One region of the Micromonospora sp. NPDC048898 genome, then DNA from elsewhere that is predicted to be linked to it. Evidence: riboswitches for the same ligand, from Rfam matches in the RefSeq annotation. Region 1 holds a riboswitch; the other holds the start of a gene.
What was found. A riboswitch is a leader RNA that binds a small molecule or an ion and turns the genes downstream of it on or off. The one in region 1 is predicted to bind cobalamin.
Positions count from the first base shown of each region.

Region 1 (5,858 bases):
ACCTCATCGACTCGGTTGCCGGAGTGGTCGCCGCCCGGCACTCCGACGGGCCGGCGGTCACCGCCGCGATCGACGAGACGGCGTTCCTGCGCGCGGTGCGGGTCGGCGACGTCGTGCACGTCGACGCCCGGATCACCTGGGCCGGCCGCAGCTCGATGGAGGTGGCCGTCAAGGTGACCGCCGACCGGTGGGACCGGGCGGTGCCGCCTACTGACGTGGCCACCGCCCACCTGGTCATGGTCGCCATCGACGACGACGGACAGCCGCGTACGGTTCCGCCGCTGCTGCCGGAGACCGACGGGGACCGGCGTCGCTACCGGGAGGCCGAGATCCGCCGCGAGCATCGGCTGGCCCTGCGGCGGGCGCTGCTCGACGGTGCCGAGGAGGGCTGAATCGTGCTCGGACTCTCCGTTGCGACGCTGGTCGGCTACCTCGCCGCGATCGTCGTCCTCATGGTCACGCCCGGCCCGGACATGAGCCGGAGCAGGGTGGCGGCTCCGCGCGGGCCTTCCTGCGTGGACTAGTGACCAATCTCCTCAATCCCAAGATGATCCTGTTCAGCGTGGCGTTCCTGCCTCAGTTCGTCGACCCGGCACGGGGCAATGCCACCGCCCAACTGGTGCTTCTCGGTGCGGTCTTCGTCGTGGTGCAACTCGCCGTCGACATCGCCCTGGGCGCTGGTGCCGGGCGACTCGGCGCTCGCATGACTGACGGTCGCTTCTCGCTGCGCCTCAACAGGATCTGCGCGGCGGCGTTCGTCGCGCTCGGGGTACGCCTCGCGCTCGGGTCGTAGCGAGGGCCGGTGACCGTCGCCGTGGTCCGGCTCGCGAAGTGGACGTGGCGTGGTCATGCCTGGTAGGCAGGCGGGTGTGCGCATCGTCTCCCTGCTGCCGGCGGCTACGGACATCGTGGCCATGCTCGGCCTGACCGGGCATCTGGTCGGCCGCACGCACGAGTGTGACTGGCCGCCGGGGGACCTGGACGGTGTGCCGGTGGTGACGGGGACGTCTCTGCCCGAGGCGTTGACGAGTCGGGAGATCTCGGCGGCGATCGCCGGCGACCCGCACCGAGGGTCGTCGTTGTACCAGCTCGATGTCACGATGCTGGAGGACGTGAAGCCGGATCTTATTCTGACCCAGGACCTGTGCGACGTGTGCGCGGTCTCCTATGCGCGGGTCAACGACGCGGTGCGGCTGATCGATCTCGATACCAGGGTGGTGTCCCTGGAGGCGAGGACGATCAACGGGATCCTGGACACGGTCGACGCCGTGGCCTTGTTGACCGGCACTGCGGGCAGGGCGGCGCAGATCCGGGCGGACGCCGAGCGTCGACTCGCCGCGCTGCCCGGCCCGTCGTCCGACGCGCCGACGGTGCTGTTCGTCGAGTGGCTTGACCCTCTGATGCCGGGCGGGCACTGGGTGCCCGAGCAGATCGCCTTCGCGGGCGGCCGGTCGTTGCTGCTCGGTCCGGGGGCGCACAGCACCCCACACCTGTGGTTGGTGGTCGCCGATCTGGCCCCGGACGTGGTGGTGTTCGGGCCGTGTGGCTTTACGCCCGAACGGACCATCGGCGAGCTGTCCGTGGCGGCCGGGCAACCCGGTTGGGCCGAACTCCCCGCGGTTCGTCAGGGGCAGGTGTGGGTGGTCGACGGACCCGCCTACTTCAACCGCCCCGGTCCCAGGGTCGTCGACGGCGCGGAGATCCTCGCCGCCATTCTCGCAGGCCGCCCGGATTCCCGCGCTCGGCGGGTTTCCGTCGACGCGGGTTGACCCGCCTGGCCGACGCGGGCATCGGATGCGCGTTGTCGCACGCCACGGTGGGGCGGCGTGCCGCCGCCCCACCGCGCGCTCAGGTAAGAGTGCTGCGGATCTCGGCGGCGCCGCTGACCAGACGGGTCAGGGCCTGTTCGACCTCCGGGTAGCCGCGGGTCTTCAGGCCGCAGTCGGGGTTGACCCAGAGCCGGTCGGCGGGCACCGCGGCGACGGCGCGGCGCAGCGCGTCGGTGACCTCCGCCTGTTCCGGTACGCGGGGTGAGTGGATGTCGTACACGCCGGGTCCGACACCGCGTTGGTAGCCGGTGGTGCGGAGATCGTCGAGGATTTCCATCTTTGACCGGGACGCTTCGATGCTGGTGACGTCGGCGTCGAGGGCGTCGATCGCGGGCAGGACCTCGCCGAATTCGGAGTAGCACAGGTGGGTGTGGATCTGGGTGGCGTCGGCGACTCCGCTGGTGGCGAGCCGGAACGCCCGGACAGCCCAGTCCAGGTAGGCGCGCTGCTCGTCCCGGCGCAGTGGCAGTGTCTCCCGCAGCGCGGGTTCGTCGACCTGGATGATGCGGATGCCGGCGGCCTCCAGGTCGCGGGCCTCGTCGCGCAGTGCGAGAGCGACCTGGTTGGCGGTGTCGGCGAGGGGTTGGTCGGTGCGGACGAATGACCAGGCCAGGATCGTCACCGGTCCGGTGAGCATGCCCTTGACCGGTCGGTTCGTCAGCGACTGCGCGTAGGTGGACCAGTCGACGGTCATCGGGCCGGTCCGGGTGACGTCGCCGTAGATGATCGGGGGGCGTACGCACCGGGAGCCGTACGACTGCACCCAGCCGTTGACAGTGGCGGCGAACCCGTCGAGCTGTTCGCCGAAGTACTGCACCATGTCGTTGCGTTCCGGTTCGCCGTGCACCAGCACGTCCAACCCGAGACGTTCCTGCACAGCGATGACGTGGGCGACCTCGGCGCGCATCCGCTCGGCGTAGCCGGTGTCGTCGAGCCGACCGGCCCGGTGCGCCGCGCGAGCCTGCCGCAGCTCCGCGGTTTGCGGGAAGGATCCGATGGTGGTGGTGGGCAGCGGTGGGAGACCCAGTCGGGCCTGCTGAGTGGCGGCCCGTTGGGCGTACGGGCCCCGTCGTACGTGTTCGGGTCGCAGCGCGTCCAGTCGGGCTCGGACCCCGTCGTTACGCCAGGCCGCCGGGGTCGCGGGCAGGGCAGGGGGCAGGGCGCCGACACCGTCGCGCAGTGCGCGTCCGAGAGCGACGACCTCGTCGACCTTCTGCCGGGCGAACGCGAGCCGCCCACGCAGGTCCTGGTCCAGATCGGGTTCGGCGGCGAGGTCCACCGGCACGTGCAGCAACGAACAGGTTGTCGACACCGCGACATGGTCGGCCAGAGCGGTCAGTACGGCGCCGGTCGCGGTGGCGGTGCGTAGGTCGGTTCGCCAGATGTTGCGCCCGTCGACCAGTCCAGCGACGATCGTCTTCCCGCGTAGTGGGCCGGCGGCGGCGAGGCGGTTCAGGTTGCCTGGCCCGGCGACCAGATCGATGCCGACCGCCTCGACCGGGGTGCCCAACAGCGCTGGTAACGCGTCGCCGAGGTCACCGAAGTACGACGCGACGAACAACCGTGGGCGGTGCTTTAGGAGGCCGAGCCGGCGGTACGCGGCGCGCAGCGCGGCGATCTCCTGCGGGGTGCGGTCGGCGGCGTACGCGGGTTCGTCGAGTTGAACCCATTCGACGCCGGCACCGGCCAGGGTGTCGAGGATGTTCTCGTAGACAGCGATGAGGTCATCGAGCCGGTCGAAGGGCCGGAATCCCTCGGGCGCGTCCTCGGTGGCCTTGGACAGCAGGAGGTAGGTCGCCGGGCCGACCAGCACCGGTCTGGTGGTGACGCCGAGCGCCTTCGCCTCGCCGTACTCCCGTACCGCCTTGTCGGGCCGAGCGGTGAACGGTGTGTCTGGGCCGACCTCCGGCACCAGGTAGTGGTAGTTGGTGTCGAACCACTTCGTCAGCTCCAGCGCCGGCTCGCGCTCCGTGCCACGAGCCATGGCGAAGTAGGTGTCCAGGTCACCGAGGCCGAGGCGGCGGAACCGGTCGGGGATCGCGTCGACCAGGACGGTGGTGTCGAGTACCTGGTCGTAGAAGGAGAACGTGTTCGACGGGATCGCGTCCAGACCGGCGTCGCGCAGTGTGCGCCACACCTCGGCACGGAGGCCGGCGGCAGTCTCTTGAAGGGCGTTCGCGTCGATCCGGCCCGCCCAGTAGGACTCGACGGCGTGCTTGAGTTCCCGGTGCGGACCGATGCGGGGATAGCCGAGCACGGTGCTCAGCCCGAACGGTGTGGTCACGGAACAGGTGTCCTTCCCTCGAGGTCGACCACCGACCACACTGGAGGGACACGGCAGGGCACGGACCAACGACCGGGCCTCGCCCTGACCCTCCCGAGAGGTCGACGGCGGCGCACGCGGACGCGTACGCGGTGCGGGCAGGTCTTCGGACTCGCGGGCGCGACCGGCGCGAACCGATCTCCTACTGGCCGTCGCTTCCCAGACGCTCACGCGTCCAGTGCGTATGACGGCGGTCGTTCCCACTCACCGCTGCGGGGCAGTCCCGGTCTTGCACCGGGTTCCCTCTTACGACGCCACACCATGACGGCGCGGCGAACCAGCACTGCCGACCATCGTACGGCCTGCGAGCTGATCCTCAGGGCCGCAGTCATAGGCAGGTTTCCCTGTCGTCCGCCCGCCACCGGACCGGCCGGGAATCCGGGTGCCCGGACTCCCGGCCGAGGCCCGCTACGGCGGGGAGATAGACGGAGCCTGCCCGGAGCCGAAGCGCCATCCTTCGACAGTGCCCTGCGCGGGGTTGTAGCTGCTGGCCCCGAGGGTGCTGTAGGACCAGGTGCCGCCGGGTACGGCGTGCCAGTACGACCAGTACGCGCTGGCGGGTGGCGTGTTGACACACGGTTCGGCGGCGGGGAGGGGGTAGCCGTTGATGCGGCAGACGAAGGCCAGCCCCCACCGTTTCGTACCGGTGACGGCGAAGCCGGCCCCCTGCAACGCGGCGAGGCCGGTCGGTGGGTCCCCGAGCCGGCAGCCGGTCTGCACACCGAGGCCGAAGGCAGTGAGGTCGACCACCACAGTGACGCCCGCCCCCGGCGCACACGCTGCTGCGTGTGCAGCGCGCGGGATCGGATCGACCGCGACCAGACCGGCGCCGGCGACGACGGCCGCGAGGAGTAGCGCGATCCGTCGGCGAGCCGTCACCCGCGGGGCGGTCACCACGGCGCACACGCCAGGACGGGCGCGGTCAGCTGGGCGCCGGCGGCCGACAGGGTCGCGTACCCGGTGCCCGCCATGCCGGGTACGGCCTGCGCGGTCGCCCGAACAGCGGTGCTCGCGTCGAACCCACCCGAGGTGTACGCGATGGCACCACGATTGGCGGATGCCCCCGTGCAGTTCACCTGCAGGCTGATCAGGTGCTGGCGAGCGCGCAGCCACGGCAGCGATCGCCCGGCGGCGGACAGCGCCTGGGCGGCGAGTCCGGTGCTGTTCGCGTTGGGCACGCCGTTGGTGGAGAACGAGCCGTCGCTGTTCTGCACGGAAACGAGCCACTGCGCCGCCGAGGCCGCGACGAGTGGCCGGTCCGCCGCGAGCAGAGCCTGCACGGCCATCGCTGTCGCGTCGACATCGCTGACGCAGGTCGCCTGCCCGAAGAGCAGCGGGAAACCGCCGTCGGCGCACCGGCTCGCGGCCAGGAACGTGACCGCCGCCGGTGGTGCGCCCCCGGCGCGGTCCAACGCCAGCACCGCGAAGGACTGGGTGAACGCGCTGCTGTAGTCGCCGAACGCGGAACGGTCGGAGTATCGACCCGATGGTGTCAGCAGGCCGTTGAGGCGGGTGAGTAGGTCGACTCCGCCGAACGCCGCCGGGTTGAGACCCCGGACCTGGGCGCCGAGGGCGAGTTTCGCTGTCGCGCCCGCGTACGCCTCGGTGCCGTCTCCGATGTAGCCGGTGAGTACGGCGGGTTGGGCGAGCCACGACACGGCGTTGGCCGCAGTCGTGTCGGCCACCTTCGCTGCGGCGAAGGCGAA
Region 1 is NZ_JBICUF010000011.1:157,065-162,922, forward strand. It holds gene ACGFIQ_RS25580 (acyl-CoA thioesterase) at 1-392, shown strand, start outside; gene ACGFIQ_RS25585 (hypothetical protein) at 396-524, shown strand; gene ACGFIQ_RS25590 (LysE family transporter) at 548-793, shown strand; gene ACGFIQ_RS25595 (ABC transporter substrate-binding protein) at 870-1,769, shown strand; gene metE (5-methyltetrahydropteroyltriglutamate--homocysteine S-methyltransferase) at 1,849-4,113, opposite strand; cobalamin riboswitch at 4,232-4,449, opposite strand; gene ACGFIQ_RS25605 (hypothetical protein) at 4,561-5,049, opposite strand; gene ACGFIQ_RS25610 (prenyltransferase/squalene oxidase repeat-containing protein) at 5,043-5,858, opposite strand, start outside.

Region 2 (10,186 bases), on a different contig from region 1:
ATCGACCACGACTTCACCCCACTCGACCTCGCCCCGCTGGCCCGCGCCGCGGGAGTCACCCAGACCGTCGTGGTGCAGTCCGTCCCCGTCCGGACGGAGACGCCCGAGCTGCTGGGCATCGCGGCCGACGACCCCCTCATCGCCGGGGTCGTCGGTTGGGTCGACCTCACCGCCGACAACGTCGGTGACCGTCTCGCCCGGCTCCAGGCGGCGCGCGGCGGCGAGCGACTGGTCGGCATTCGCGACCTCGTCCAGTCCGAGCCCGACCCGGCGTACCTCGACCGCCCGGACATCCGGCGCGGCATCGCCGCGGTGGGCGCCGCCGGCCTGGCGTTCGACCTGCTGGTGCGCGACCACCAACTACCGGCGGCCACCCGGCTCGTCCGTGACCTGCCCCGGATGCGGTTCGTCCTGGACCACCTCGGCAAGCCCTCGCTCGGGCGCGCCGGCCTCGGCGACTGGCCCCGCGACCTGCGGGCGCTCGCCGCCGAGCCCAACACGACGGCGAAGCTCTCCGGTCTGGTGACCGAGGTGGACGGCCCCTCGTGGACGACGGCGGACCTTCGGCCCGCCGTCGAGCACGCACTCGACGTGTTCGGCCCGGAGCGGCTGATGTTCGGCTCGGACTGGCCCGTGAGTCTGCTCGCCTCCTCGTACGCGCGCTGGGTCGAGGCACTCACCGAGCTGCTGGGCCCGCTGGGCGACGACGAACGGGCGGCGATCTGGCAACGGACCGCCCGCCGGGCGTACCGGCTGGAGACCCCCTGACGCCTCGTGGACGGACGTGTCTCAGCTCGGCCCCTGTCAATGGGCTGTGGGGGAATGCCCGTTTGATCGGACGTATGCCGCCACCGGATCAGGTAACGACGACAACATGGCCGTAAGACCTTGGCAACATGCGTCAATGCTGGCAAGGTAACGCCTGATCGAGGGAAACATCCGACCTATCCCGACGGGTGGCGCGGGCAAGCGGCCGCGCTCCCCGCCGGGCAGGCTGGGTGGCTGAGAGGTTCCTGGCGCGCCGGGGGTTCCCCGTCGCCGCGCCGGGGCCACGCTTGGGAGGTCAGATCCGACGATGAGCACCGTCGAGGCATCCGCCGGCACGCAGCGCGGCGAACTCAGCGACTGGTTCCGCGAACGGATCTCCCACGCCGTTTCCGAGTTGACCGCGGCGACGGCGCTCGTCGTCCTGTTTATCGCGTTGACCTTCGCCAGCCCGTACTTTCTGACGGCTGACAACCTCTTCAACATCGGGGCGCAGACCGCGGTGATCGCCATCATCGCCACGGCGCAGACGATGGTCATCATCACGAAGGGCATCGACCTGTCCGTGGGGTCGGTCGCCGCGCTCGCCGGCGTCGTGGGAGCGATGGTCGTCCGCGACCTCGGCTTCTCGGTGTGGGCGGCGACGGCTGTCGCGATCGGCGTCGGCGCGTTGGCCGGTCTGCTGAACGGGCTGCTGGTCACCGTCGCCCGGATCCCTCCGTTCATCGCGACGCTGGGCACGATGTCCGTGGGTCGGGGCCTGGTCTTCATCATCACCGGCGCGGTCGGCGTCTACGGTCTGCCCCGCTCCTTCCAGCTGCTCGGCAACGGGGAGATCCTCGGCATCCCGTTCGCCGTGCTGATCACCGTCCTCGTCGCGGTCGGGGTCGCCTTCCTGCTCTCGCAGACCCGCTTCGGTCAGTACACCTACGCGATGGGTTCCAACCTGGAGGCGGCCCGCCGCTCCGGCATCCGGGTGGGGCGTCACCTGACCGGGGTGTACGTGCTGGCCGGTGTGCTGGTCGGGCTGGGCGGCATGATCGCCGCGTCCCGGGTCAACTCCGGCCAGCCGAACTACGGGATCTCGCTGGAGCTCGACGTCATCGCCGCCGCGGTCATCGGCGGTGCCAGCCTGTTCGGTGGTCAGGGCCGGATCGTCGGCACCATCATCGGCGCCTTCCTCATCGCCCTGGTGCGTAACGGCGCCGTCCTGCTCGACATCAGCATCCACTACCAGCAGGTGATCGTCGGCCTGATCATCTGGGCCGCCGTCTACTTCGACCAGTACCGCCGCCGGCGGCTGGAATCACGGGGTTGACATGCCATTCCGAGAGTCCGAACGAGGAAGGACACACACCATGGCGCACACCACCACCAGCCGGCGGGCACGACGGCCCGTTCTCCGCGTACAGGCCGTTCTGGCCGCGGCCGCGGCGACCGCGCTGCTCAGTGCCTGCGGCGGGGTCGAGGTCCGCGACGGCGGCGACGGCGCGACGAAGGCGGCGAGCGGTCCGTTGAAGCTCGCCGTCGTGCCGAAGGCCGTCGGTGCCGACTACTGGAACACCGTGAAGGCGGGCGCGGAGTGCGCCGCGCAGCGCGCGGGGGACGTCACCGTCCAGTGGGACGGGGTGACCGCCGAGACCGATGTCGAGGGCCAGGTCAACCTCATCCAGAACTTCGTCACCAAGAAGGTCGACGGCATCGTCTACGCGGCCACCGACTCCAGTGCGCTGGCGCCCGCCACCGACAAGGCGCTCGCCGCGAACATCCCGGTCGCGATGATCGACTCTGGCACCAGCCCGCAGCCGTCGAACGTGCCGCTGTTCGCCACCGACAACCGCGCGTCGGCCACCGAGGCGGCGAAGCTGCTCGCCACCGAGCTCGGCCCCGGCAACCACCAGGTGGCGCTCGTCGAGTTCCAGCCCGGGTCGCAGACCAACACCGAGCGGGTGGACGGTTTCAAGGCTGGCCTCGCCCAGTATCCGAACCTGAAGCTGGTCGGCCAGCAGCCCAGCCGCAGTGACGTCAACGAGGCACGACGCGTCACCGAGAACATCCTCACGGCCAACCCCAACCTGGCCGGCGTCTTCGCCGCCAACGAACCGAGCGTGCTCGGTGCCGCGCAGGCCATCCAGGCGGCCGGCAAGTCCGGCAAGGTGGTCATCATCGGGTGGGACGCCGCCCCGGACGAGATCGCCGGGGTGCGCAGCGGCCAGATCTCCGCGCTGGTCGTGCAGAACCCGTTCAAGATGGGCTACTTCGGCGTCGACAAGATGGTCAAGCACCTGCGGGACAAGGCGCCGCTGGCGTCGGCGGACACCGGCGTCACGTTCGTCACCAAGGAGAACATCGACTCCGCGGAGATCAAGGCGGTGCTCGAGCCGAGTTGCGCCAACCCTCCGGTGCAGTGATGGGCGCGACCCCGACGGCCACCGCCGACAGCGACAGGCAGCCGACCGCCGACGAAGCGCCGGTCCTCGAAGCCCGGGGCATCGTCAAGCGGTTCGGGCACGTCGAGGCGTTGCGGGGTGCCGACTTCACGGTCCATCGGGGTGAGGTCGTGGCGCTGATCGGCGACAACGGCGCCGGAAAGAGCACCCTGATCAAGACGCTGTCCGGTGTCCACCCGCCCGACGAGGGCGAGATCCGGGTGGGTGGTCGTACGGTCCAGTTCTCCACGCCTGTCGACGCCCGGCGTGCGGGGGTGGAGACCGTCTACCAGGATCTCGCCGTCGCCGACGACCTCAGCGTGGCCGCCAACCTGTACCTCGGTCGGGAGATCCTGCGCTCCGGGCCGCTCGGCCGGCTGGGGTTGCTCGACAAGCGCGCCATGCGGCAGGGCGCCGCCGCGGCCCTGGACCAGTTGGGTGTGCGGATCCCCCGGGTCACCACCCCGATCGCGATGCTGTCCGGTGGGCAGCGCCAGTGCGTCGCGGTGGCCCGCGCCATCATCTGGGCGACGAGCGTGGTCATTCTCGACGAGCCCACCGCGGCGCTCGGTGTCGTGCAGACCGGGCGGGTGCTCGACGTCGTCCGGCGCGCCCGCGATGCCGGCATGTCGGTGGTGCTGGTGAGTCACAACATGCCGCAGGTGCTGGAGATCGCCGACCGGGTCGAGGTGCTGCGGCTCGGCCGTCGGGCCGCCCGGCTTCGTGCGGACGAGGTCACCACCGACGACCTGGTCGCGGCGATGACCGGCAGCACCGGCGCGGATCGGGAGTAGGGGGAGCGTTTCGGAGGTGCTGGGCGGCCAGCACCTCCGAAACGCACCCTGGCGGTGACGCGCGCGTCGATCGGTGACTCGCACCGCAGCCCCGGCCCGGCGACGGGTGCGCACGCCGCCGGCCGCCGGGGCGGGTGCTCAGAACCGCGCCGGCTCGATGGTGGCGTCGGCGTCGTCGGGTTGCCCGTGCAGCGACTCCTCCACCCCGATCAGGTGGTTGGCCATGCGGATCCGCGCGCGCTCCGGGTCGCGTGCGACGAGGGCCTTGAGGATCGCGACGTGCTCGTCGTGGGTACGCCGGTCCGCGCCCTCCTCGTGCAGACTCCGCCAGAGCCGCCCGCGCAGAGTGCGCCCGGCGAACGCCTCGATCAGGCCGACGAGCACCGGATTGTCGGCGTGCACCGCGATGATCCGGTGGAACGCGATGTCGATCTCCATGATCCGTTCGTGCTCCTGCGGAGATCGTCCGGCGATCCGGGCCGCCTCGTCGAGCAGCTCCGCCGCCTGGGCGAGGGCCTCGTCGGTGATCCTGGTCGCCGCCAGGCGGGCGGCCTCGCACTCCAGCAGTCGTCGGACGATGTGGATGTGCCGCGTGTCGCCCTGGCCCTGGAAATCCACCACGAAGCCCATCGGGGCCAGCAGTTGCGGCGCGTCGAGGTTGGTGACGTAGGTGCCGTCACCCTGCCGGATGTTGACGATGCCGAGGATCGACAGGGCCGACATCCCCTCGCGCAGTGAGCCCCGCGAGACGCCGAGCGACTCGGCGAGATCCTTCTCGATGGGCAGGCGGTCCCCGGGTTTGAAGCGCCCTTCGAGGATCATCCGCTTGATGCCGTTCACCACCTCGTCGGTGCGCGACATGACACCCCCTACCGGCCGGCGGGGGTGGCCGCCCCACCCGCGATCACGTACGGCTCCGGAGATGACACGGTAGTCGGGTCTGCCGCCGTCCAGTAGTTGCCGTCGGGGAACCGGTAGAGCTCGACCGACTCGGGGCGCATCCGGGTGGAGTAGCCGGGCTGGTGGGGCAGGACGTAACCGCTGCCCGTGCCGGTGTCCCGGATGACGCACGGGTCGGTGAAGTGCTCGTGCAGGTGGTCGACGAACTCGGTGACCCGGTTGGTGAGGTCACCCGAGATCGCGACGTAGTCGAGCACCGACACGTGCTGGACCATCTCGCACAGGCCGACACCGCCGGCGTGGGGGCACACCGGGATGTCGAACTTCGCGGCGAGCAGCAACACGGCGACGATCTCGTTGATGCTGGCCAACCTGCCGGTGTCCAGTTGGCAGAAGTCGATCGCCCCGGCCTGGAACAGCTGTTTGAACATCACCCGGTTGTGGCAGTGCTCGCCGGTGGCGACACCGATGGGGGCGACCGCGCGACGGACGGCGGCGTGGCCCAGGATGTCGTCGGGGCTGGTCGGCTCCTCGATCCACAGTGGCTGGAACCGCGCCAGGGCCTTGACCCACTCGATGGCCTGACCGACGTCCCACACCTGGTTGGCGTCGATCATCAGATTGCGGTCCGGGCCGAGGATCTCCCGGGCGATGCCGCAGCGGCGGATGTCGTCGTCGAGGTTGGCGCCCACCTTGAGCTTGACGTAGCCGTAGCCGGTGTCGACCGCCTCCTGGCACAGCCGGCGCAGCTTGTCGTCGCCGTAGCCGAGCCAGCCGGCCGAGGTGGTGTAGGCGGGGTAGCCGGTCCGGTCGAGCTCGGCGAGACGGGCGGCCTTGGTGCTCTCCTTGGCGCGCAGGATGGCCAGTGCCTCGTCCCGGGTCAGCGCGTCGGACAGGTAGCGCAGGTCCGCGATGTCGACGAGCTGCTCGGGGGACATGTCGACGAGCAGCCGCCACAGCGGCTTGTCGGCGACCCGGGCGACCAGGTCCCACGACGCGTTCAGCACGGCGGCCAGCGACAGGTGGACGACGCCCTTCTCCGGGCCGAGCCAGCGCAGTTGGGAGTCGGAGGTGAGCAGGCGGTAGACCGCGCCCATGTCCGCGGCCATCGTCGCGACGTCCACGCCGACGAGGCGCTGTGCCTGATGGACCGCCGCCGCGACGACGATGTCGTTGCCGCGACCGATGGTGAAGGTCAGACCGTGGCCCGCGAGTGGCGCGCCCGTGCTGTCGACGCCGTCGGTGTGCAGGACGACGTAGGCCGCCGAGTAGTCGCCGTCCTTGTTCATGGCGTCGGAGCCGTCAGCGGTCAGGGAGGTGGGGAAGCGGACGTCCTCGATGGTGACGGCAGTGATCTGCGGCATGCGCTCCTCGCCCGGCTAGGCTAAAGATCAGATGATCTCTGCGAGTATACGGAGGGCCAATCCAGCACGTCAACGACGTCGATCACCCAGGAATCCAAGACATCCAATGTTTCGGTCCCGATGTGAATGCGTCAGCGCGCTGTCCCCCCGGTCGCCGCACCCGGCCCGCGGCCTCGGCAGCGGCGGTGACAACATTCGTGGCGCTGGTAGACACTCTGCGGCGCGACGAATCGTCGTCGTTCCCGGACTGTTGAGGTGCGGCCGGCGGGATTGGGATATTGGCGCGAGGAGTGGACAGTGCTCCCGGAAGATTGGATGTCCACTTCAGATCCTGGCATTGACGGTCGGAAATAAATAGGGATCCTTACGTCTGGAGACTTGATACATCACACCTTTCCGTATGGCGGCACCTGCTCGATGATGGCGTCCGCGCGGGCGTGGCTGCCGCGCGCCGGTTGGGTCCGTGCGAGCCGGTGACGACCATCACCAGTCACGGCGTCGACACGCCCGGGACCGACATGTGGGGTGTGACAACCGCAGCGTCCCTATATATGGTGTCGAGCGCAGCTGGTTCGGCCGTTCATCCCGAGCGGTCGAGGCAAGAGGGAACCCGGTGGAAATCCGGGACTGTCCCGCAGCGGTGAGTGGGAACGACAGCCGTCATGAGCACTGGGCCACCAATCGGTCTGGGAAGCGACGGCCAGTAGGAGACCGGCGACCCGGTCGTGCCCGCGAGTCCGAAGACCTGCCAGCGCGCCGTGCACCCGCACCCGGGTGGGCGGCGGTCCGAGGCCGCGTGGGACGGCCGACGCCACCTGACCCGCGCCTGCCCGGCGTGGCGTCCGCTGGTGTCTGTCTCCACGCGTCCGAAGGCCCTCAGGTCTCGAACTCGCGAGGAGTGAGTGGTGACAGTCACCGAGGTAGTCCCGGCAAGCGGCGACGCGGTCCTGCGGCGAACGCCGATGCAGGTCCGCAAACGCAACGGCAGCACCGAGTCCGTGGACGTCAACAAGATCGTCCGGGCGGTCGAGCGGTGGGCCGACGACCTGACCGACGTCGACCCGATGCGCGTCGCCACCCGCACGATCAGCGGCCTGTACGACGGCGCGAGCACTGCCGAACTGGACCGGCTGTCCATCCAGACCGCAGCCGAGATGATCGGTGAGGAACCGCAGTACTCCCGCCTCGCGGCCCGGCTGCTGGCCGGCTACGTCGACAAGGAGGTGCGCCGGCAGGGCGTCACCTCGTTCAGCGCGGCGATCCGGGTCGGTCACGCCGAGGGCCTGATCGGGAACGACACCGCCGCGTTCGTCGCCGCCCACGCCGCGATGCTCGACGACGCCATCGACACCGACGGCGACCGGAGGTTCGAGTACTTCGGCCTCCGCACGGTGTACGACAGGTACCTGCTGCGCCACCCCACCAGCCGGCTGGTGCTGGAGACCCCGCAGTACTGGCTGCTGCGGGTGGCCTGCGGGCTGTCCCAGACGCCGGACGAGGCGGTCGGCTTCTACCGGCTGATGTCCAGCCTGGCCTATCTGCCCAGCTCACCGACGTTGTTCAACTCCGGCACCCGGCACACCCAGATGTCCTCCTGCTATCTGGTCGACTCTCCGCGTGACGAGTTGGACTCGATCTACCAGCGGTACGCCCAGGTCGCCAACCTGTCCAAGTTCGCCGGCGGCATCGGCATCGCGTACTCCCGGGTGCGGTCCCGGGGCGCGCTGATCCGCGGCACCAACGGGCAGTCCAACGGGATCGTGCCGTGGCTGCGCACGCTGGACGCGAGCGTCGCCGCGGTCAACCAGGGTGGCCGACGCAAGGGCGCGGCCTGCGTGTACCTGGAGCCGTGGCACCCGGACGTCGAGGAGTTCCTGCAACTGCGGGACAACACCGGCGAGGACGCCCGCCGCACCCACAACCTGAACCTGGCCAACTGGGTCCCGGACGAGTTCATGCGCCGGGTCGAGGCCGACGAGATGTGGTCGCTGTTCGACCCGCACGAGGTGCCCGAACTGCCCGACCTGTGGGGGGAACGGTTCGACGCCGCGTACCGGCAGGCCGAGGCGCAGGGTCGCCACGTGCGGCAGGTCCCGGCACGGGAGCTGTACGGCAAGATGATGCGGACCCTCGCCCAGACCGGCAACGGGTGGATGACCTTCAAGGACGCCGCGAACCGGCTGTGCAACCAGACCGCCGAGGACGGCAACGTGGTGCACCTGTCCAACCTGTGCACCGAGATCATCGAGGTGTCCAGTGACGCCGAGACCGCCGTGTGCAACCTCGGCTCGGTGAACCTCGCCGCGCACCTCACCGACGGCGGCATCGACTGGGATCGGCTGCGCGCCACGGTTCGTACCGCGGTGACCTTCCTCGACCGGGTCATCGACATCAACTACTACCCCACCGAGCAGGCGGCGGCGAGCAACCCCCGCTGGCGGCCGGTCGGGCTGGGGCTGATGGGCCTGCAGGACGTCTTCTTCGCGCTGCGGCTGCCGTTCGACTCCCCGGGCGCGCGGGAGTTGTCCACCCGGATCAGCGAGGAGCTGTACCTGACCGCGCTGGAGACCTCCGCCGACCTGGCGCGTCGCTTCGGCGCACACCCGGCGTACGCGCAGACCCGGGCCGCGCGGGGCCAGCTCCAACCCGACCTGTGGGGTGTCGAGGGTACGCAGACCGCGCGCTGGGCCGCCCTGCGGGAACGGGTCGCGGCGGACGGGCTGCGTAACTCGCTGCTGGTGGCGGTCGCCCCGACCGCGACCATCGCCTCGATCGCCGGGTGCTACGAGTGCATCGAGCCGCAGGTGTCCAACCTGTTCAAGCGCGAGACCCTGTCGGGGGAGTTCCTCCAGGTCAACACCGCCCTGGTCCGCGAGCTGAAGGCCCGCGGCCTGTGGACCGACCGGATCCGCTCGGCGATCAAGCGGGCGGAGGGGTCGGTGCAGGACATCGCGGAGTTGCCGGCCGGCGTCCGGGAGTTGTTCCGTACCGCGTGGGAGCTGCCGCAGCGGGCGCTTGTCGACCTGGCCGCCGCCCGCGCCCCGTTCGTCGACCAGTCCCAGTCGCTGAACCTGTTCCTGGCCGCGCCGACCATCGGCAAGCTCTCGTCGATGTACCTGTACGCCTGGAAGGCTGGGCTGAAGTCCACGTACTACCTGCGCTCGCGCCCCGCCACGCGGATCCAGCAGGCCACCGTCGCGGTCGTCGCCCCGGTGGCGGCCGACGCGCAGGCGCTGGCCTGCTCGCTGGAGAACCCCGAGTCGTGCGAGGCCTGCCAGTGACCCCCGCCGACACGAGCACCACCGACGCCGGCACCACCGACACGAGCACCACCGACACGAGGACCACGCACATGCTGCTCGACCCCGGGATGGACCTCACCCTCCGCCCGATGCGCTACCCGCACTTCTTCGACAGGTTCCGCGACGCGATCCGCAACACCTGGACGGTGGAGGAGGTCGACCTGCACGCCGACCTCGCCGACCTGGACAAGCTGTCGCCGGCCGAGCGGCACCTGGTCAGCCGGCTGGTGGCGTTCTTCGCCACCGGTGACACGATCGTCGCCAACAACCTGGTGCTCAACCTCTACCAGCACGTCAACAGCCCGGAGGGTCGCCTCTACCTGTCCCGGCAGTTGTTCGAGGAGGCCGTGCACGTCCAGTTCTACCTGAACCTGCTCGACACGTACGTGCCGGACGAGACCGAGCGGTTCGCCGCCTTCGCGGCCATCGAGAACATCCCCTCGATCCGCCGTAAGGCCGAGTTCTGCTTCCGCTGGATCGACTCGCTGAACAACCTGCGGGAGCTGCGGACCCGCGACGACCGGCGGACGTTCCTGCTCAACCTGATCTGTTTCGCCGCCTGCATCGAGGGGCTGTTCTTCTACGGCGCGTTCGCGTACGTCTACTTCCTGCGCTCCCGCGGCCTGCTGCAC
Region 2 is NZ_JBICUF010000002.1:384,221-394,406, reverse strand. It holds gene ACGFIQ_RS08615 (amidohydrolase family protein) at 1-768, shown strand, start outside; gene ACGFIQ_RS08610 (ABC transporter permease) at 1,076-2,083, shown strand; gene ACGFIQ_RS08605 (ABC transporter substrate-binding protein) at 2,124-3,176, shown strand; gene ACGFIQ_RS08600 (ATP-binding cassette domain-containing protein) at 3,176-3,988, shown strand; gene ACGFIQ_RS08595 (FadR/GntR family transcriptional regulator) at 4,127-4,849, opposite strand; gene ACGFIQ_RS08590 (enolase C-terminal domain-like protein) at 4,858-6,252, opposite strand; cobalamin riboswitch at 6,804-7,020, shown strand; gene ACGFIQ_RS08585 (ribonucleoside-diphosphate reductase subunit alpha) at 7,215-9,533, shown strand; gene ACGFIQ_RS08580 (ribonucleotide-diphosphate reductase subunit beta) at 9,605-10,186, shown strand, end outside.
Region 2: linked by a shared signal. The riboswitch ahead of ACGFIQ_RS08585 (ribonucleoside-diphosphate reductase subunit alpha) and the one ahead of metE (5-methyltetrahydropteroyltriglutamate--homocysteine S-methyltransferase) in region 1 are both predicted to bind cobalamin.